DNA from 3 places in the Peribacillus sp. AS_2 genome. Region 3 is predicted to be linked to each of the others. Evidence: riboswitches for the same ligand, from Rfam matches in the RefSeq annotation. Region 3 holds a riboswitch; each other region holds the start of a gene.
What was found. Region 3 has a riboswitch for cobalamin ahead of OTG27_RS10240 ((2Fe-2S) ferredoxin domain-containing protein). Riboswitches for the same ligand answer to the same signal wherever they lie in the genome.
Positions count from the first base shown of each region.

Region 1: another riboswitch for cobalamin. It lies ahead of metE (5-methyltetrahydropteroyltriglutamate--homocysteine S-methyltransferase); the one in region 3 lies ahead of OTG27_RS10240 ((2Fe-2S) ferredoxin domain-containing protein).
Region 2: another riboswitch for cobalamin. It lies ahead of OTG27_RS06955 (ribonucleoside-diphosphate reductase subunit alpha); the one in region 3 lies ahead of OTG27_RS10240 ((2Fe-2S) ferredoxin domain-containing protein).

Region 1 covers NZ_JAPTGA010000006.1:351,908-359,252, reverse strand. The annotation lists gene OTG27_RS13760 (YgzB family protein) at 1-191, shown strand, start outside; gene perR (peroxide-responsive transcriptional repressor PerR) at 288-731, opposite strand; gene OTG27_RS13750 (NAD(P)-dependent oxidoreductase) at 887-1,168, opposite strand; gene OTG27_RS13745 (NAD(P)-dependent oxidoreductase) at 1,165-1,305, opposite strand; gene OTG27_RS13740 (Rossmann-fold NAD(P)-binding domain-containing protein) at 1,302-1,832, opposite strand; gene OTG27_RS13735 (aminopeptidase) at 1,955-3,064, opposite strand; gene bcp (thioredoxin-dependent thiol peroxidase) at 3,076-3,546, opposite strand; gene OTG27_RS13725 (potassium channel family protein) at 3,609-4,028, opposite strand; cobalamin riboswitch at 4,265-4,456, shown strand; gene metE (5-methyltetrahydropteroyltriglutamate--homocysteine S-methyltransferase) at 4,604-6,910, shown strand; gene OTG27_RS13715 (acyl-CoA thioesterase) at 6,903-7,345, shown strand, end outside.
Region 2 covers NZ_JAPTGA010000003.1:297,249-304,593, reverse strand. The annotation lists gene OTG27_RS06970 (SulP family inorganic anion transporter) at 1-999, shown strand, start outside; gene OTG27_RS06965 (hypothetical protein) at 1,085-1,231, shown strand; gene OTG27_RS06960 (manganese-dependent inorganic pyrophosphatase) at 1,331-2,260, opposite strand; cobalamin riboswitch at 2,553-2,733, shown strand; gene OTG27_RS06955 (ribonucleoside-diphosphate reductase subunit alpha) at 2,872-5,169, shown strand; gene OTG27_RS06950 (ribonucleotide-diphosphate reductase subunit beta) at 5,215-6,267, shown strand; gene OTG27_RS06945 (flavodoxin domain-containing protein) at 6,239-6,676, shown strand; gene OTG27_RS06940 (hypothetical protein) at 6,796-6,963, shown strand; gene OTG27_RS06935 (cold-shock protein) at 7,005-7,202, opposite strand.
Region 3 covers NZ_JAPTGA010000005.1:11,928-19,272, reverse strand. The annotation lists gene cbiE (precorrin-6y C5,15-methyltransferase (decarboxylating) subunit CbiE) at 1-265, opposite strand, end outside; gene OTG27_RS10265 (cobalt-precorrin-5B (C(1))-methyltransferase) at 249-1,361, opposite strand; gene OTG27_RS10260 (precorrin-8X methylmutase) at 1,367-2,014, opposite strand; gene cobK (precorrin-6A reductase) at 2,027-2,797, opposite strand; gene OTG27_RS10250 (sirohydrochlorin chelatase) at 2,794-3,708, opposite strand; gene cobJ (precorrin-3B C(17)-methyltransferase) at 3,727-5,364, opposite strand; gene OTG27_RS10240 ((2Fe-2S) ferredoxin domain-containing protein) at 5,379-5,747, opposite strand; cobalamin riboswitch at 5,900-6,089, opposite strand; cobalamin riboswitch at 6,291-6,486, shown strand; gene OTG27_RS10235 (energy-coupling factor ABC transporter permease) at 6,664-7,345, shown strand, end outside.

The sequences.
Region 1 (7,345 bases), on a different contig from region 3:
GGGTTTATTTCTGGATTGGAATGCTTTCTACAAAATCGATCCAGGTTGTCTGCCCTAACTGCAGCAAACCTACAAAAATACTAGGACGTGTAGATATTTGCATGCATTGTGAAGAACCATTGACACTTGACAAAAAGTTGGAAGGCGAAGAATTCAATGAAAAATATAACCGGAAAAGCCTGCATGATTAAGTCGATTAGCTGAATTCCCTTTCACGAAGGCTTTAACAATTGTATCATTTCTTCATAAACATGAAAAAAAGTTCCAACCAAGTGGAGGAACTTTTTTTAATGCGATTCTTTTTTCGCACAATCCATACAGTCGCCGTAGATTTCCATCCGATGGTGACTAACATTGAAACCAGTGACTTGTGCTGCGAAATGCTCGACTTCATCCAATGCAGGATAATCGAAGTCCACAATTTTACCGCAAGTTTGGCAAATTACATGATAATGATTCGTCGTCACAAAATCAAACCTTGCCGAAGAATCCCCATACGTAAGTTCTTTTACCAAACCTACCTCACGGAACACACGCAGGTTGTTATAAACCGTTGCCACACTCATATTCGGAAACTTGCCTTCCAGCGCTTTATATATATCATCAGCGGTAGGGTGGGACATGCAGCTTATCAAATACTCAAGTATCGCATGGCGTTGAGGAGTTATTCTTACACCGGTATCTTTTAAGGATTCCAACGCTTCTTTTAACTGAACTTCAGACACCGTCATCCACCTCTTTTTCTCATTAAGTATGCATTCTTAAATTATAATGTTTATAAATAGTGTACCTTTTATACGTTGAATTTGTCAATAATTCAATGGCTTAACCATTCTTTTTTAGTTTATTCATGAAGACTTGATTCTTTCCCATTTTTGCATTGAACTTAGTATCCCCTAGATAAGTCGATTACGTTGGTGAAGTCTTTTCCAGCTTTCAGGTATTCACGCATATTTTTTTCGAATATGGCAAAGGTCCTTGGTAAATATTCTCCGCTTTTACTTGAAAGATGCGGTGTGACTGTAACATTCTCCATCCTCCAAAACGGATGCCCTTTTCCTAAAGGCTCCGGATCAAATACATCCAAGATGGCATGAGACAATTCCCCGGCATCCAGGGCTTCGATCAGCACTTCATTTTTAATCAGGTCGCCGCGGCCAATATTCACGCTGTAGATTCTTTCATGGCTTTGAAGTGTTCTTTTTGCAGAAGGCCCTTCGTTTCATCCGTACTTGGCAGGACGGATACTATATAATCGGCTCTGTATGGCTTCCAATAAATGATCCAGGTCATACAGGTGATCAATGGATCCCACCGGTTTCCCGCTCCGGTTCACTCCTATCGTCTTCACCCCAAAGGCTTTCCCAAGACCCTCCTATTGCACCTACACCCAATACGAGCATGGTCTTGCCATTCAATTCCCCTACTTCAATCTTTCTATCCCACAATTCTTCCTTTTCATTCTTCATAAGCAGCTTCAATTTCTTTTCATATTGCAAAAGCATCCCTATCGTATACTCGGCCATCGGGATTTTATGTATGCCTCTTGCGTTGGTCACCATAATGCCTCGTTCCTCGATGGCTTTAAATGGCATTAGTTCCATCCCTGCACTCATGACCATGATCCATTTCAAGTTCGCTGCTTTCCCAATGATTTCTTCAGTTAAATCTTCACCATATGTAATTAAGATTTCCGCTTCACGAAGCGGCCCATCTTTCCATCCTTTTTGATAAATGAAGTTCAAATCAGGAAAAGCCTTCATCATTTCCGTTTGGATAACTTCATTCGGAATGACAGTCGAAAGTACTAATCTCCCCCTTTTAATTAACATAAAAAAACACGGGCACTATGTGTCCCGCGCAACTTTCTCTGAGGAGGTATTCCCTTAATAAAGCATATTCGGGTGTCCCCTTTTTGAGTTGGACAAAAGCCTCATCCTTATTAAAAAAGGCTTTATTTTAAAGAATTTAGGTTTAATGCATGTAATTCCGGCAAAACAAAAAAGCCATCCCTTCTGATCAGGACGTCGTCGAAATAGATGTCACCGCCCCCATATTCCGGACGCTGGATCAAGACCATATCCCAATGTATCGATGACCGGTTTCCATTATCCGCTTCATCATAGGCAAGCCCAAGAGCCAAGTGCAGACTCCCGCTTATTTTCTCATCGAACAAAATATCGTCCATAGGTTCCAATATGTATGGATTGATTCCAATAGCGAACTCCCCTATAAACCGGGACCCTTCATCAATATTCAGAATTTGGTTCATTTCAGGGTCACGATTGGAAGTCGCTTTAATGATTTTCCCCTTTTTCAAGTTCAATTCTATGTCACTAAAGGTGATTCCTTCATAGGTTGTGGGTGTGTTGAAGGATATCCTTCCATTAAGACTATCTTTTATGGGTGCCGTAAATACTTCCCCATCCGGTAAATTCTTTTTTCCGGCACATATGACGGCTGGCATGCCTTTGATGGAAAAGGTCAAATCTGTCCTTGGTGAAACGATCCTGACTTTGTCAGTACGTTGCATCAATTGTTTTAACGGCTTCAAAGCCGTCTCCATTTTCCCGTAATCCATTGTGCATACGTTCAAAAGAAAGTCTTCGTACCTATTGAAGGTCATGCCGGCTTTTTGCGCTGCTGCCTTGGTGGGATAATTAAGTAAGACCCAACGTCGGTTGTTTACATAAAAAAGTGTAGGGGAATTCATGGCCTCCCCTTGAAGACGGTGCCTCTCGATAGGAACATCAGTCATTTCCGCATTGTTTTCTTCCCCAGTGATGATGATGACCGCATCGATATCCGTATATTTCTTCAAGGCCCATTGTGAAGCTGTGTCAAGCTGCTCCTTCACATTCCCTAGTAACAGGTGGCGGCTTATCTCATCGTCCTCGAGTTCCACATATGGATAAGCACCCACTCTGTATATTTCATCAATCAACTCTTTCAATAATGGTTTCGTGTTGATATGCCCCCGTATGAGGATTCTCTCTTTAGGCTGTAATTGTATCGAATGATGAACCAGCCTCGCTGCAAGCTTCGTTATCCTCTCATCCTTCATCTGCCTATCCCTTATTTTTCGAGTTCGCGAAGAGTTTCAAGCGCTTCTTCGACGTGGCCTTTAACCTTTACTTTTCGCCATTCTTTGACTACATTTCCAGCCTTATCAATCAGGAAAGTTGAACGTTCAATGCCCATATACTCCTTGCCGAAGTTCTTTTTCAATTGCCAAACATCAAAGATTTTAGCCGCTTCATGATTTTCGTCAGCCAGCAGCAGAAAAGGCAATCCATGTTTTTCGATGAATTTTTCATGACGTGCCGCTGGATCTGGGCTGATACCAAGGATGACCGCGTTCAATTCCTCGAATTGCTCATTATGGTCCCGGAAATCACAGGCCTCCGTCGTGCAACCTGGCGTCATGTCTTTTGGGTAAAAATATAAAACAATGTTTTTCCCCTTAAAATCCGATAGGGAAACCATTTCACCATTGTTTGCAGGGAGTTTGAAATCAGGTGCTTTTTCGCCAATTTTAACAGTCATATTGAACCCTCCATTTCTTTCATTATGGTAAGAGTACCCAATAATCGAAAGAAACACAACTTTCATTTATCCTTCCTATCTTTCTGCTCCAAATCGATCACCGTACGAATCACGAACGCTGCCGGCAGTGTATACCCAATGAAGGCCTGAATGGTAGCTATCATCCTTCCCATGCCAATTGGGGCTATATCTCCATACCCTACAGAAAACATCGTCATCGCACTAAAATAAAAAGAAGTCTTCAATTGCTCATAGAAAGTCCCATCCAACCGATTGCCCATATCAAGAATCACCGAATGATTCTGAAGCTCGTATAATAAATAAATCAGTGCAAATCCAACTAATATCGTCGCATATAAATTGCCAAGCCACAGCATATCCTCAAGAGAAAATTTCTTTCCTCCCGACTCAACAAGAAATAACGTACGAATGCTCATCACCATGCAAAAAATGATCCCTGCAATCAAGATGTAGAAAGTCATCCCCCACGCCCCATTTCAAAACGCCACTTCCTCTATACATACTCCCTGTCCAAACAATATATTCTTTTTAGGAATCAGCCTTATCACCGACAAACGCATTAAACGGAAACTTTCCCTAATCCTTTTTCCATGTTGACCCTTTTGGTCGGATATGTTAAGATTGTCTAAATTTTTATAATAGTTTTTATTTTATAAATCTTTGACCTGCAAACAGTTAACAAGGCAGGTTTTGCAAAATTTCATATGTGGAAATAGGTTCCTAATTTTCATTAGGATTAAAAGGGAAGTCCGGTGTAATTCCGGCACGGTCCCGCCACTGTAATGGGAATGTTAGCGTCTTTCGATATGCCACTGATCAACGGATCGGGAAGGCCAGCCGCTAATGATATTCCCTAAGTCAGGAGACCTGCCTATTTCGACAACACTGTTTTAACCTACGGGAGATAGGGAGGTGTTAGGGACCTTATAATTGTAAGGGGCATTTTGCATGCCTCTTTATTTTAAGCATTTCTAACTTTCTTTTTTGACGGTTAGGAATGCTTTTTTTTATTGTTCGATCAATTGAATGTAGGAGGATGGGAATTTTGAAGAGCAGCAGTTTGGGTTACCCTCGAATCGGGGAAGATCGTGAATGGAAACGTACATTGGAAGCATACTGGTCAGGTAAAATCGATGAAGCGGAATTTACGTCACAACTAAAGGCAATCCGTATAGGCAACTTACAAAAACAGCAGCAACGGGGCATTGATATCATCCCTGTCAACGACTTCACTTTCTATGATCAAATGCTCGATATGTCCGTCATGTTCGGTCTTGTTCCTGAACGTTATTCAGCTTATGAAGGCGGAAGTGTTCCCCTTTCCGTTTATTATTCAATGGCCCGGGGAAACAATGAAGTCGCTTCAGAAATGACGAAATGGTTCAATACAAACTATCACTATATTGTCCCTGAATTAAAACTGGCACAGCTTACTTTAACAGAAAATAAACCACTTACAGCATATCGGGAAGCCAAGGAAAAGCTAGGGATCGAAACGAAGCCCGTTTTGATCGGACCTTATACTTTCCTCTCCCTTTCAAAAGGCTTCAATAAACAGGAAATCCCTGCCATCATCCTGAGACTGCTTCCCCTATACACGCAAATCCTGCGGGAGTTGGAGCAAGAAGGCGTGAAGTGGGTTCAAATGGACGAACCTTCCCTTGTTTCATCCATTTCCAAAGATGATATGCAAACCGTTACTTACCTCTATGAAAAACTGAATGAAGCAGCACCAAACCTGAACATCATGCTACAAACATACTTTGATGCCGTGGAACACTATCAAGAAGTCATCGAATTAAAAGTCCAAGGAATCGGTCTTGATTTTGTACATGATAAAGGGAGGAATTTAAGTAATCTTGAGGCGTTCGGCTTCCCTAAGGACAAAGTGCTTGCAGCGGGTGTGATTGACGGAAAAAACATTTGGCTATCCGATTTATCCAAAAAAATCGAATTGATCGAGACACTTAAGAAACAGGTAGCCGAGGACCAAATCTGGCTACAGCCCTCTTGCTCCCTGCTTCATGTCCCGGTGACCGTTCGTAATGAAACCGCCCTTTCAAAAGAAGTGAAAGAGGCCCTTGCTTTCGCTGATGAGAAACTTGAGGAAATCGCACTTTTGGTCAAAGGGAATAATCAAGGCATTGAAGCAATCGCCGAAAAAGTCGATGCCAATAAATTTACGATTCAAACGTTGGCCAATTCAAATGTCCGAAATCACGGGTCTGTACAATCCAATGTAGAAAAGGTTAAAAACAGGACCGCCGGCCGTCAGCTTCCATTTAAAGACCGTTACCAAAAACAACGGGAATTTTTCAAATTGCCTTTTCTCCCTTCGACTACGATCGGCAGCTTTCCGCAGACATTTGAAGTTAAACAAGCACGCGGGAAATTCAATAGAGGTGAATGGACAGCCAAGCAATATGAAACATTCGTTAACGAAGAAATCGGCAGGTGGATCGAAATCCAAGAAGAAATCGGTTTGGATGTTCTCGTTCATGGGGAATTCGAACGGACGGATATGGTTGAATACTTCGGTCATAAATTAGGCGGATTCGTCTTTTTAGAAAAGGGTTGGGTTCAGTCCTATGGATCCCGCTGCGTGAAACCGCCAGTCATCTACGGCGACATCCATTTCATCGAACCGATGACAGTCAAGGAAAGTGTATACGCACAATCACTGACGAAGAAGACGGTGAAGGGAATGCTGACAGGTCCTGTTACGATTTTGAACTGGTCTTTCGTCCGTGATGATATTTCCAGGGAGAATGTTTGCTTTCAGCTGGCGCTCGCTTTAGAAAAAGAAGTCATTGCCTTGGAATCTGCTGGAATTAAAATGATTCAGGTTGATGAGCCTGCACTTAGAGAAGGTCTGCCATTGAAAAAAAGCGATCGCGACGAGTATTTGAACTGGGCAGTGAATTCATTCTTGATATCCACATCTAGCGTGGAGGATACAACCCAAATTCACACGCATATGTGCTATTGCGACTTCAACAGTTTCATGGATGTCATCTCCTCCCTCGATGCCGATGTAATTTCCATCGAAACATCCCGCAGTCATGGGGAGCTCGCTTCCGCATTCGAGGAAAAAACATATGAAAAAGGCATTGGTCTGGGGGTGTATGATATTCACAGCCCGCGTGTGCCGGCAGTGGAAGAAATGGTCGATATGATTGAACGGGGCATCAAGGTATTGGATAAAGACCAGTTTTGGATCAATCCCGACTGCGGCCTGAAAACAAGGGGTATCCCGGAAACCGTCGCTTCCCTGAAAAACATGGTCGAAGCAGCAAAAGTCGTCCGTAAAAACCTTTTAGTAAACCAGCAGGCAAATGATTGAAAAGAACGCTGCCCATCCAACACAGCAGTCACGGACTTTTTTAACCGACCTTGTTTTTCCACCGGATACAAATCATCATAATACCATCTTTGGCGGAAAAGTAATGGCCTATGTTGATAAAATAGCTTGCATTTCCGCTATGCGACATTGTCGAAAACCCGTTGTGACTGCTTCAAGCGACTCTTTTGATTTTTTGGCCCCCATCAAAACAGGGGACGCGATCAACCTTGAAGCTTATGTCACCTGTGCTCATCGCACATCAATGGAGGTATACGTGAAAGTGGAGCGAGAGAACCTATTAACAGGGGAAAAACAGCTTACGGCACGCGCTTTTTTAACGATGCTTGCCATTGATGAAGACGGTAAGCCGACAAACGTACCTCAGGTCATTCCGGAGACGGAAGAGGAAAAACAGCAATATGTTCAAGCCCAAGC
Region 2 (7,345 bases), on a different contig from region 3:
TCATTAGCTATCATTTATCTTTTTCCGCTGATCACGAAAGTCATACCTTCACCACTTGTCGCCATCATATTCATGACGATCGTTGCAGTTACCACGGGAGCTACGGTGCGGACGGTTGGGGATATGGGGCAATTGACCGAAGCGCTTCCGATGTTCATGCTTCCAGACATCCCTTTGACCTTCGAAACTTTGGCGATCATTTTCCCTTATTCCATTGCCCTTGCGTTTGTTGGACTGCTTGAATCGTTATTGACGGCTCAAATTGTCGATGAGATGACTGACACGGAAAGTAATAAGAATAAGGAAGCCAAAGGCCAGGGGATTGCGAATATCATCGCCGGATGTTTTGGCGGCATGGCAGGATGTGCGATGATCGGCCAATCCGGTATCAACATTAAATCTGGTGGAAGGGGCCGGCTCTCGACATTTGTAGCGGGCGCATTCCTTATGGTATTAATCGTGGTATTGAATGATGTCCTTATCAAAATACCGATGGCTGCACTTGTCGCAGTCATGATCATGGTTTCAATCGGGACATTTGACTGGTCTTCCCTAAAGAGGCTCACTAGAGCTCCTAAGTCGGATGCAGCCGTGATGATCGTGACGGTCCTCATTGTCCTTTATACACATGACTTATCAAAAGGCGTATTTGCCGGAGTGCTTTTGAGCATGATTTTCTTCTCGGCTAAAATTTCTAAAGTGGCAGTAGAGAAAAAGGCAGACATCCAGGCTAAGAAAATCACTTATCGTATCAGCGGACAAATATTTTTCGCTTCTGTCCAGGACTTTGTTTCAAAGTTCGACTTCAAGGAAAAAGCCGATGCAATCGTCATCGACTTCTCCCATTCCAAGATCTGGGATGCTTCAGCAGTCGGTGCTGTCGATACGGTTATTCTTAAATATCAGCTCTTGGGAATACCTGTCCAAGTCCAAGGACTCGATGAAGAAAGTTCGACATTGCTTGAAAAACTCGCCACCTCAGAAAGTAAAATATCTTAAAGAAGTAAAATTCTGCTGAATAGAAACTTTTCAAACCGACAAAATAGATAACATGAATCATTTCCTTTTGAAAGGAGCGAAAAGCATGACACCCGAGCAGGATTATACGGCAGCAAATCTGTCACCGGATTTATTGAATGAACTGAAAAGCTTTGAAAGCAAACTTGGCGAGGAAGCCAATAAAGAATTGATTGTCATCGCCTATGAAAAAGAAAAGGAATCTTTAAATTAAGAAAAAAGACTCAAACACCCTTAATGGGATGGTTGAGTCTTTTTTTGAATGTACAGAAAAAGGCTGCCCAAGTTTTTAATGAGCAACCCTTTTCCTGAATTATTTGCTGAATACGTCGGTTAAGACCGGAACGATTTGTTTTTTACGCGATACAACGCCTTCCAAGACGGCGATGTTATTGTTTAATGAAACGTCATATGCCTTTTCAACCGCATATGCCGCTTTACCAAGGGCCAAGGCAACGGAATCATTAGTCAGGATATCCGTTACGACGAATAGGAACAAGTCCAATTCCTTCACTGCGATGACCGCTTCAATCGCTGCTTCCAATTCTGCTTGCTTAGCAAGGACTTCGTTCGGATCAACGGCATTGACCTGTGCTATTTCCACTTTAGCCATTCCCATGGAGAATTCCTTGGCATCAAGAGTGATGAGCTGGGCAATCGTTTTGTCGCTTAAGTCAGCTCCCGCTTTCAACATTTCCAAGCCATATTTTTCAGCGTCGACTCCAGCAATGGCAGCGAGTTCCATTGCTGCTGCAACGTCCTGCTCCGTGCAAGTCGGCGATTTGAACAATAAAGAATCGGAAATGATGGCAGACAGCATAAGACCTGCGATTGCTTTAGGGACTTCAATGCCGTTTTCTTTATAAATTTTATTTAAGATGGTTGCCGTACAGCCAACTGGTTCTGCACGGTAATATAATGGATCGCTTGTTTCAAAGTTAGCGATACGGTGATGGTCGATAACTTCCAACACACGGACTTGGTCAATATCTTCAGCACTTTGCTGGCGTTCGTTATGATCGACCAGGATTACGCCATCAGCTTCCCCTGCAACTTTTTCCACAAGACGGGGAGCATCGAATTTGAATTGGTCCAATGCATATTGAGTTTCACCATTCACTTCACCCAGACGAACTGGTTCAGCGTTGATACCTAGCTGTTTTTTAAGATCTGCATAAGCGATTGCTGAACAGATTGTGTCTGTATCCGGGTTTTTATGTCCAAAAACTAATACTTTTTCCAAGATTTTATCCCCTTTTTCATAAATATTTTTCCGCGAATCCCCTCAGTGCAATAACGGAGAGCCACCTTTACTAGACACTTTATTTTAACACAAAATCCCGTAAAATCAGCGCTTGATTTATCCATTCCCCCATAAAATCTTTCATTCCCCCACCCTCTTCCATCACTTTGTCAATAGATAAGGGTTGGTTTTTTTCAAATATATTAGTTGAATTATCATCGTATATGGCTTACGATAATATAAGCAGAAATACTAGATATTGATTACATAAACAATTCCAATAACTATATATAGAATTTTTATAATCCAAGGTGCCAGTGATGGCTGAAAAGGGAATCCGGTGTAAACCCGGAACTGTCCCCGCAACTGTAAATGTGACGAAATGAGAAAACCACTGTATAGCTCTCTATACGGGAAGGACTCAAAGTAGGATGATCATGAGTCAGGAGACCTGCCTTGAATTTTTCACGTTTCTTATTCTTCGGGGATTGAGATGATGAAACGATAGTATAACGGCTATTTTTTCATGCCTCTTTTATTCTATCGTTTGATCCGCTCAATTCTTTGGGCGGTTTTTTTATTTTAGCGGAAGTTAACAAGGAGGATTATTAATGACTCAAACATATAACTCTACCATAAGTGAAAATGACACAGAAGCGAAATCCCTCCAGCTTGAGATGTTATCGAAGGAATTCGAAGGCCGTCTCGATATGGAAAAGTTCAAAAAGCGTTTTACAAAATGGCTTGATCGCAAAAGTGACTCAACCGAAGAACAGGCTTCAAAAAAACTGATTCAGCTCGCTCTTGAAGGCGTGGATATCGATGCCCCGGATTGGACTTTCGTTGCTGCAGCAGAACTGTTGAATACAATGTATAGGGATGCACAAGCCAATCGAGGTTATGAAGGCAAGAGTTATGGCCCATTCTATGAGCTGATCACAGAACTCTCCCAGCTATCGGAAGGTCAGCGTTATCCCATTTATAAACCAGAACTGCTATCTTCATATACAAAAGCGGAAATTGAGGAATTGGGATCGGTGATCGACCCGGAAAAAGATAAATTATTCTCTTACATAGGCATCTACTTATTGAATGACCGTTATCTGGCCCGCCCAAAAAAGGACAAGGTCTTCGAACTGCCGCAAGAACGTTTCATGATCATCGCGATGGAAATCATGCGAATGGAAAAAACGGAGCACCGCCTGCAACTGACAAAAGAAGCATACTGGGCCATGTCCAACCTTTATATGACCGTTGCGACTCCTACACTCTCCAATGCAGGTAAAACACATGGACAGTTAAGCTCCTGCTTTATCGACGCAATTGAAGATTCCATCGACGGAATTTACCTATCAAACTACGATGCGGCAAAAGTATCTAAATTCGGCGGCGGTGTTGGTCTTTACGTCGGTAAGGTTCGCTCGCTTGGTTCCGATATCCGCGGTTTCTCTGGAAACAGTTCCGGAACGACGCCCTGGATTCGACTATTCAACCAGACAGCTGTAAGTGTCGATCAATTGGGGCAACGTAAAGGCGCCATCGCGATTTACTTGGATGCCTGGCATAAAGATATCATGAGCTTCCTCGATTTGAAGACTCAAAACGGGGATGACAGATTAAAAGCACATGATATTTTTACAGGTGTATGCATACCGGATTTATTCATGGAGGCTGTACGCGACAGAAAAGAATGGTATCTTTTCGATCCGCATACCGTTAAGCAAACCCTTGGATTTTCACTTGAAGATCTTTATGACGAAAAGAAAGGCGAAGGAAGCTTCAGGAATCATTATGCACTTGCTGTCGAGGCCGCAGAAAATGGCACACTTCCAAACTATAGCTTTGAAAAAATCAATGCGATGGACATCATGAAAAGCATCATGATTTCTCAATTAGAAGAAGGCGTACCGTATATGTTCTACCGCGATGAAGTGAATCGGAAGAATCCGAATAAACATAAAGGTATGATTTATTGTTCTAACCTTTGCACGGAGATTGCCCAAAACCTAAGCCCTTCGACGATCACGGATGAATATGAAACAGAAGATGGAGATGTTGTTGTGGTTCGTAAAAGCGGCGATTTCGTTGTCTGCAACCTTTCATCCATTAACTTGCCCCGAGCGGTGGGCAGCGATGTTCTGGAAAGATTGATTCCCATTCAGATCCGTATGCTGGACAATGTCATTGATGTGAATAATCTTCCTGTCAAACAAGCATCCATCTCGAACAAACGGTACCGGGCAATTGGTTTAGGAACGTTTGGATGGCATCATTTACTTGCCACACAGAATATTTATTGGGAATCCGATGAGGCTGTTCGCTATGCAGATGCTTTATACGAAAAGATCGCTTACTTAACTATCAAGGCATCCAACGAACTGGCCAAGGAAAAAGGATCTTACCCATACTTTGAAGGTTCTGATTGGCATACAGGGGACTATTTCGAATTGCGTGACTATACAGATCAAAAATGGCTGGATTTAAAAGAAGACGTGCAGGAGCACGGAACCCGTAATGGCTATTTAATGGCGATTGCCCCCAATTCATCGACAGCCAAAATCGGTAATTCCACGGATGGAATCGATCCTTTGTATGAAATTGAATTTTACGAAGAAAAGAAAAACTTCAAATTCAAGGTGACCGCACCAGGCTTGACGCCAAATACGTATGAATATTATAAAAAGACGCGATTCAATTTGGATCAACTGGAAAGCATCAGGCAAAATGCAGCCCGCCAACGCCATATTGACCAAGCAATCAGCTTTAATCTGTATGTACACAATACAATCAAAGCGAAGGTCCTTTTGGACATCCATTTAACGGCATGGGAAAGCGGGTTGAAATCAACGTATTATGTTCGTTCGACGTCTTCCGAATATGACAATGCCTGCGAAAGCTGTTCAAGTTAACGTCAATCATGACCCAGTAATCTATTCTTAAAGGAGTTTTCACGAATGACCAATCATATAAAAAAAATTCGGATGCTCGAACCGACGCATCCAACAAAGGCAACCGGTGTTTTCAAAGGAGAAGCTTCAGGCTTCCTCCTTTGGAACGATATACAGTATGAAAAATTCTATGATACCTATACACAGCTCATCAATAACTTTTGGAAGCCTTCGAGCGTGAACATGATTCAGGATAAAAAGCAGTGGGGCGAATTGGATGAAGATATCCAGGACGCTTTTCTCGATATCCTTACGATGATTGCTGGAATGGACAGTCTTCAAACGCCCACTTTAGTAGAGATCCTTCGGTACATAAAAGATCCGGCGGCAAAAGCTATCCTGGCCAACATGGCCCAGCAGGAATCGATCCATAATGAGTCTTATTCCTATATCCTTGCTTCCTTGATTCCGGTAGGCAAGCAAAAACAGCTTTTCGACCGCATCAAAGAACATCCTGAAGTGATTAAGCGTAACCAACCGATCGTTGATGCTTATCAAACGTTCGTGGACGATCCCAGCCCTCAGCATTTATTCGAGGCACTGATCCATTCAACGAACCTTGAAGGGATTTATTTCTATTTGGCTTTCGCCTTTTATTATAATCTAGGACGCCAAAATCTAATGACCGGTTCAGCTACGATGATATCCTATATTCATCGCGATGAAATGGTCCATTTCGATTTCATTGGCATGCTCGTTCAAATCTTGATGTATGAATATCCTGAGTTAAATAATGAAGAAAACACGAAGTTCATCTATACAACGATTGAAAAAGCAGTCGAACTCGAAAAGGAATGGTCTGAATATATGCTCGAAGATATCCAAACGAAAGCCGATCTCGATTTGGAAGAATTCAATGAGTACATCGAATATATCGCCAACAAACGGTTACGTATGCTAGGCCTTGAAAATTTGTATAAAGAGTATGGCGAGAACCCGATGCCATGGATCAAAACGTTCGATGATGAATCCATCGGCCTTACCAAAACCGATTTCTTCGAACAGAAGTCAAGGACATACAGTCAAGTAAATGCCAGCAATGGGTTCGATGAGCTGTAAAATCGCCATTGTCTATCATTCTGCCGGCGGCAATACAAAAGCGCTTGCCGAAGCCCTCGCTGCCCTTTTACCTGAGGCTTTCCTATATCGAATGAATGAATTCGATTTACGTACATTGCCGGATTACGATGCCTTGATCGTCGGCACCTATACATGGGGCAATGGGGAGCTTCCCGCTAAATCAGCTGCCTTTTATAAAGAACTGGAACAGTTGCCTATTGCTCGCCTGAAAACGGGAGTCTTCGGCACTGGCGAAACCAACTATAATCATTTTTGTGGGGCGGTCGATCATTTCCGGGACATGTTATTTGCGAAGAGCCAGTTATTGGTGACATTGAAGATAGAACAGATGTATCAAGAATCAGACCTGCACAGACTTCAAAAGTTCGCTTCGCTATTCCAGAACTGACTGAAAGGGGATATGCGTTTTCGCATATCCTCTTTCAGTGTTTTTTTAAAAACTTGGCACCCTCAAGCATAGCAACGGTAAGCATGAAGTATAATGGAGAAAAAAGGAGATGATATCCAATGACTGAGAATATAACCCAGTTCCTTCCTATCCTTTTCATGCTAATGCTTGTCGCATTCGTTATATTCATCGTATTTTTCCTGTCAGGGCATTTTAATCGTACTAAACGGATCGAAGAAAAATTGGACAAAGCATTAAAGGAAATCGCCGAAAAAAAAGAAAAATAAAAAGACTCCAAAATCGGAGTCTTTTTTTTATATGCGTTCAATTATTTTTGAACGTTAGCAGCTTGTGGTCCACGAGCGCCTTGCTCGATTTCGAAAGAAACTTCTTGGCCTTCTTCAAGCGTTTTGAAGCCTTCACCTTGGATAGCTGAGAAATGTACGAATACATCGTCTTGGCCTTCAACTTCGATGAAACCGAAACCTTTTTCTGCGTTAAACCATTTTACTTTACCTTGTACCATGATAGTTCCTCCTGTGTTTGGAAAAATCCATTTTATTACTATTTTTGGTTCTGGATAATGTTTCAAGAGGAATCCTATTACAGTAAATCCTTCTATCAAACTTTTCCGAACAAAAATAATTACTCATATTATATCATGGAAAA
Region 3 (7,345 bases):
TGGAAAGATAGCCTCCCATTCCATAAAACAGTGGGTCACCGGAAGCTAAGACAACCGTTGGACGAGTTTCATCCTGCAGTTGCTCCACGACCTTTTTCAAGCCGCCCTTTATGACAATCTTCTTGCCAGAATAGTTCGGAAAGAAGGATAAGATCCGTTCACCTCCGACCAGCACTTCACTTTCTTCTATCCATTGGGCATATTGAGGCAGTAAGCTTTCCTGACCGTTATCCCCTATCCCAATTAATTTAATCGATTGACTCAATTCCAACAGCCCTTCCCAGTAATTGTCCTTTCAACGAATAAATCGCCGTTTCCATTTCAATGCCGCCCTTCACCTGGTTAATGGCAGAGAGACAGCAGGATTCACATAGTTTATTAAAAAAGTCAAAGTTATTAATGGCTGACATCATATCCCCGACTTGTGACGCAGTGTTTGCATTCTTGATTTCAAGAACAAGATCATCTTCAGCTCCGACGCTTTGGGCTATTTCCGATAGGAAACCAAAGTCGACCGGGGCACTTTTTGAATGCACCATCATCACACCTTGGGCCACTTTGGAGAATTTACCCATCATGCCGACCAGTGATACCTTTTTAATTCCCTGCCTCTTACATTGCTTAAGTGAGAAGCCCACAAAATCACCCATTTCAATAAAGGCTTCCTCAGGTAGGTCTGGAAGAAGGCCCATTGCATACTTTTCACTGCGCCCGCCAGTCGTTAAGACTAGATGCTCACACCCACTCGCTTTGGCGACACTGATAGCCTGGACGATACTTGCCATATAGGCGGAACTGGAAAAAGGGACGACAGTGCCCCTTGTTCCCAAAATGGAAATGCCTCCCACAATCCCCAAGCGGCCATTTAATGTCTTTTTCGCTATTTCTTCACCTGCGGGTACGGAGATGACGACTTTCACCCCTCTATTGATCTTAAATTCTTCCAATGTTTGCTGCACAGTGGTTAAAATCATTTTGCGCGGTACAGGATTAATAGCCGCTTCCCCTATAGGAACGGGAAGCCCGGGTTTGGTCACACGACCAACTCCGGTCCCTCCATCCAAGATAATCCCAGGTGCATCGGACCAGCTGACAGTAGAGATAATATGGGCCAGATGTGTGGCATCGGGATCATCTCCGGCATCTTTAACCGTTTCTGCACTAACCGCATTTTCCGATATTTCATATTTCTCAATAGTGAAAGTGGCATCTCGGCCAATTGGCAAGGAAATCGTTGCCTCCTCTAGTGCATCCCCCGTGATCAATGCAGTCAATGCCGCTTTGGTCACGGCTGTCGAACATGCTCCCGTCGTATATCCATGACGCATTTGTGAGGGGTCTTTTTTCACTTTCTTTTCCATGTTTTTTAACTATCAGCTAAAAGGGAAATCGCGTTCAATGCGGCAACAGTGACAGTACTTCCACCTTTTCGGCCAATATTCGTAATGAATGGAACTTCTGTGATCTTAGCGAGTTCCTCTTTCGATTCTGCTGCAGAAACAAACCCAACAGGCATTCCAATGATTAAGTCCGGTTTTGCAATCCCTTCTTTAATGAGGCGAATGAGCTCAAGTAAAGCGGTAGGTGCATTGCCAATGGCATAAATGCCCCCTTCATTTTCCTTTACAGCTTTTTGCATCGAAATGATTGCCCTTGTCGTATTCAAACGTTTTGCCTCGACCATCACATCCGGATCTGAAATATAGCAATGAACGTCCCCGCCGTGTTTTTGAAATCTTTTCTTGCCTGTGCCGCTCTCGATCATTTGCACATCAGCAATGACATGCCTTCCTTTGCGAATGGCTTCCACACCAGCTTGAATGGCATTTGGATGGATGATGACACTTCTTCCCAATTCAAAATCCGCTGAAGCATGAATGACCCTGCGGACGATCTTCCATTCATCTTCAGAAAAATCATGATTGCCCATTTCTTCAGCAATGATTGAAAAGCTATAATCATATATTTTGTCAGGGTCTACCGTGAGTGGTTTAAAATCTGTTTTAAAATCCATCTTGCATTCCTCCTATTTTTCAATTAGCTGTTTATTCAACTCGGCAATGACATGATCAAAACTGGAATGAACATTTTGATAGTCGACATCCGGTCGAGATATCATGATTGTCTCAATTCCACATTCCAACGCGGCTTCCAATTTCTCATCAACCGCACCGACCTTGCCGCTTTCTTTCGTTATCATCAATGTGACCCCATATTGTTCATATAGAGCTTTATTTAATTCTTTGGAAAATGGCCCTTGAATCGCAACGATATTTTTTTGTTCAATGCCCAGCTGCGCACATTTTTCCATATTGTCCATGCGTGGCAGCATTCTCGCTATGACTCTGGTATTCTCGAGCCCCACCAATTCTTTTGCAAACACGGCTAGGGTTTTACTTCCGGTCGTGAGCATGATGACTCCCCGTTTTTCTGCGGCAAGCTTGGCAGCTTCCTCATAATCACGAACAACTATCAATTTATCATTCTGAAACCGTTGACTTTCACGCTCATAACGAATATAAGGAACATTTGCTGCCTTTGCTCCGTTAAGGGCGTTTTTGGATGCTTCTTCGGCAAATGGGTGACTTGCATCGACTACAGCCTGAAAACCTTTTGCAGAGATTAAAGATGTCATATCTTCTGCAGATAATCGGCCAATCCGGGTGGATATCCCTGCATCCTGCAAACTCTTAGCAGCCGATTCGGTTACAACAGTTGCCAAAACCTTGTACCCCACCTGCTGCATCTCAATCGCTAATTCCCTTGCATCACTTGTACCCGCCAAGAACAAAATCATTTTGATGTCCCCACCGCTTGCCCATCATGATCATGGTGATGATCATGGTCGTGGTCGTGATGGTGATCATGATCGTGGTCGTGATGGTGATGGTGATGAGCATGTCCATGTTCCTCGACATGTTTACGATAGTTTTCCAAATCACGCGCCCCGCTTGATTTGCCTTCACTGGCTTCAATTACTCGTTCTTGCAGAATGTTCTGTAAGGTTGGATGATATCCAAAATACTTTGCCAATATGAATTCTCGATCATGATATTGCTCTTGATAGCCTTTCAGCATATCCTCCATTCTTTCCATCAACACCCCAGTGAAGAGGAAATATGGCAGCATCACAATTTTTTTTGCCCCTAAGCGGATGCATCGTTCAATACCTTCATCCACGTGAGGGTCCGTTACACCCATGAAGGCTGTTTCGACCCATTTAACGCTTAATTTTTCCCATAATAATCGTGAAATTTTATATATATCACTATTGGCATCAGCATCACTGCCACCTCGGCCAATTAGCAATATCGCTGTCTCAGAATGTTCAGAGGTCGTATCGAATCCCGCTTCCTCAAGACGGTCTGTCAGGATCGTCAATACATCATGGTGGACCCCGATCGTTTGGCCGTATGTGAATTTCACTTCTGGATACTTGGTTTTCCCATCCTCTATTTCAGCTGGGATATGTAATTTCGAATGTCCTGCATGCAACAAAATGATCGGTATGACGATAACTTCAGTAGCCCCTCGTTTTACACAATTATCGATTCCTTTGGATATATTCGGTGCCGCAAATTCCAAGAAGCACGTTTCCACTAGGAAACGCCCGTCCATTGCCGGAATCATATTTTCAATAAAATTACGGACTTCTTCATTTCCCGAAGCCAACCGGCTTCCGTGTCCTACGAACAAAACTGCTTTCATTTACTTTCCCCCTCTTGATTAGTCTTCACAAGGCGCAGGCTCTATGTTTATTTTTGGAGCGATGTCCTGATAAGAAAAATTCTGTATCTTTTTCGACCGTTTGAAGTATTTAAAAAGCCGCTCATTTGGATGGGCATTTTGCTTATACTCGCCGACAATGTCCGTGATCAGTTCTACAAGCTGTTCCGGTTCAATGCCTTCCGCTACCGGCTGACCCGGATGGGCTGTTCTTCCAACCGGTTTAGCTCCAAGAAATAAGTCGAACTTCCCTTTTCGGAAGACAATCCCGATATCATCCATCACAGCACTATAACAAGCCATCCCACACCCATTAAAACCGATGTTCAGTTCCTTGGGCATGCTCATTCCGCCAAGCACCCGGTGTATTTCGTCCGCATAAGGAATGGATTCCGCTTTTTCACCATCACAGAAATCACAGGCTTTTAATGTCAGTACATCCCCAATCGGCGACAAAAGAAAGTTTGCTGATTGCAATTTCCCTGTAATGCTTTCCGGATCCATTGTCGGAATCTTTAAGACGATTTTATGATTTGGCGTATACTCCATCGTTCCCTTTTCCCCGACAACTTCCGCAAGTGTCATCATTTGTTTGGGAGTGAATTGTTTATTCGCCACACCTGGACTAACGGCAAGTTCGAATACCGACTCCATTTTTTGCTGAACAATCGGCTGAATGGACTGCTTAACGGCTTGACCCTTGACTCTTGACAGGGCCTCCATTGCCATTTCATAGGAAGCTGGCTTCTTTTCTGGTGCTTTTGTAAGTAATCCAACTCCTCCAGCGGACTCGGTTAAGGCTTCTTGATCTAATGCCCACGGTTCCGCTTCTTTTTGCAGTCGCTGATGCGGCTTCAATGTTTGCTTTTCCGAATTCAGCGTATATTTTCTCTGATAGCCTCTTGGTGTGATGATTTTGTCATCATATAAAAAGGTGGATGAATTACCGATAATGACGGTTGTCAACATTCCAATATCGTGATTCAACATATCCTGCAAATTGGTTATGACAATATCCTGCCTATCGCGATAAGCACTTTTCACCAACCCGACAGGTGTATCCGGCGAGCGGTAGCGAAGGAGAATCTTCTGTGTTTCAACAATTTGCCGGGTCCGCCTGCCGCTGCGCGGATTATAAAGCGCGATGACAAAGTCTGCCATTGCAGCTGCTTCAACCCTTTTAGCGATCAGTTCCCAAGGAGTTAAATGATCACTGAGGCTGATCGTACACGAATCGTGCATGACGGGCGCCCCAAGTAAAGACGCACATGAGTTGATTGCAGAAATGCCAGGAATGACTTCAATGCCCACTCCAGTTTCTTCTTTCCAGCCTTTTTCAATCAATACTTCATAAACCAACCCTGCCATCCCGTAAACTCCGGCATCCCCACTGGAAATCACCGCCACTTTCTTTCCCAGCTCCGCTTGTTTCACTGCTTCCTGTGCACGTGATACCTCTTCAGTCATCCCCGTACTAATGATCGTTTGATCTGTTAGCAGTCCCTGAATGAGTTCAACATAAGTTTTATAACCAATGATGTAGTCACTTTCTTGAAGGGCTTCGACGGCACGTTTGGTAATGTGTTCAAAATTCCCGGGCCCAAAGCCCACGACGAATAATTTACCGTTTGTACTCATTAAGACATCTCCTTTTACGCTTTGTTCTTTGAAATACCCGTATGAGCAGGAAAATCTGGATTAGGGGCCATTTCCCCGTCATTATACTGATAGATCATCTGTGGAACAAACTCACCATCATCGATATTACTGACGATCTGCCGACCGAAATCAGGCGTTTCCACTCGATACCAGTTTCCTTGGGGATAGGCAATCACAACGCAGGCATCCTTACATCTTCCGTTACAGCGGGTCCTCGTTGTATGGATTTTCAGATCCAGTCCTTTTGAAGCAATTTCATCGCGAATCGCTTGGGTTACTTCTTCCCCGCCCTTTTTCATGCAGCTGCTCCCATTACAAATCAACAGATGCGTATTTGTACCCGTCAAGTTCCAAGTAGTCATGTTCTTCCTCCTGAGTTCAGGGAAAAGGCAAAATAAAAAACCTTAACATAAGAGTCAAGGTTTTAAAAAAACTATATGAATGAGGAGCCAAAGGCAAGCATGCCAAATCCTCCCAAAATCGTCATAGTCCTTCTACCTTTCCCTCCGAAAAGTATCATGCAATTTTAAAAGCAGGTTTCCTGGCTTACGCTTCATTTTACTTTGTCCCTTCCCGGCATCATGCCAGTGGCTATCGACAATTTCATCAGCGTTTACAGTAGCGGGGGCTGCATCGGATTTTCACCGATTTCCCTATTATCCCTTGCTTATTCACACAAGGGCACTTTTAAAATGAAATATTTGGTTTTATTATACATTTCAAACTAACTTAATCTATCATATAACAACTTTGTCAAAATTCAATAGTTTATTCCGACTGTTTAGAAAAGTTTAAACGTGTAAAACCAGTTACAAACCTTTCCTCGCAACAAATTTCGGCCTCAAAAAAAAGATAGTGTAGCTGGAATTATTTCTTTATGGTACACTATACGAGAATTTTCTAAATAATTACATAAGTTTCATGGTGTTGAATTTCTCGGAATTCAGCTTAAAAGGGAAGCCGGTGAAAATCCGGAGCGGTCCCGCCACTGTAAAGGGAAGTTCCATTACGTTAACTTTAATCCACTGTCAAATGAGATGGGAAGGATGTAATGGGATGATGAACCAAAGCCAGGAGACCTGCCATGAAGCGTGAAACTGTTTCAGCCTACGAGGATGGGCGTGCGGATCAGGCAAAATGGCCCATGGTTGGTTCATGCTGCAAAATTCCTGTTCATTACGCACTTCTTTCCTTTGAGAGAAGTGCTTTTTAGTTTGAGCGCGCCGCTTTTCTTCTCAAGATTGATCAGAACAATAAAAAGTGTTGAAAGGAGAAAGAATGAAAAGAACCAATTGGAAAATTATTTATTTTGTCATTTTACTGCTTTTTGTCCCGAAACGGGCATTGGCCATGCATATCATGGAGGGCTTTTTACCCATAGAATGGGCTATATTCTGGTGGGCCGTGACGCTTCCATTTTTAATCTTGGGTTACCGGTCCATTAGGTCCAAAGTAAGGGAAAACCCTGAAACAAAAATGATACTTGGCCTATCGGGCGCATTTGTATTTATATTATCGGCCCTAAAGATTCCTTCCGTTACGGGAAGTTCTTCGCACCCTACCGGAGTTGGTTTAGGTTCCATACTATTCGGACCATTGGCCATGAGCGTGGTCGGCTCCATCGTTCTGTTATTTCAAGCTGTTTTACTGGCACACGGAGGATTGACGACATTAGGGGCCAATGCATTCTCCATGGCCGTTTGCGGACCCTTCATTGCTTACTTTGTCTTCAAGGGCGCAACTAAATTGGGATGGTCTTTTTCACTTGCCGTATTCTTGGCAGCTGCTTTTGGGGATTTGGGCACCTATGTGGTAACTTCCGTTCAACTTGCTCTTGCTTTCCCTTCCGAGGTAGGAGGATTCATGGCCTCTTTCAGTAAATTTGCAGGGATTTTTGCCCTGACCCAAATTCCCTTGGCCATCAGTGAGGGGTTATTGACAGTCGTCGTAATGAATTTCT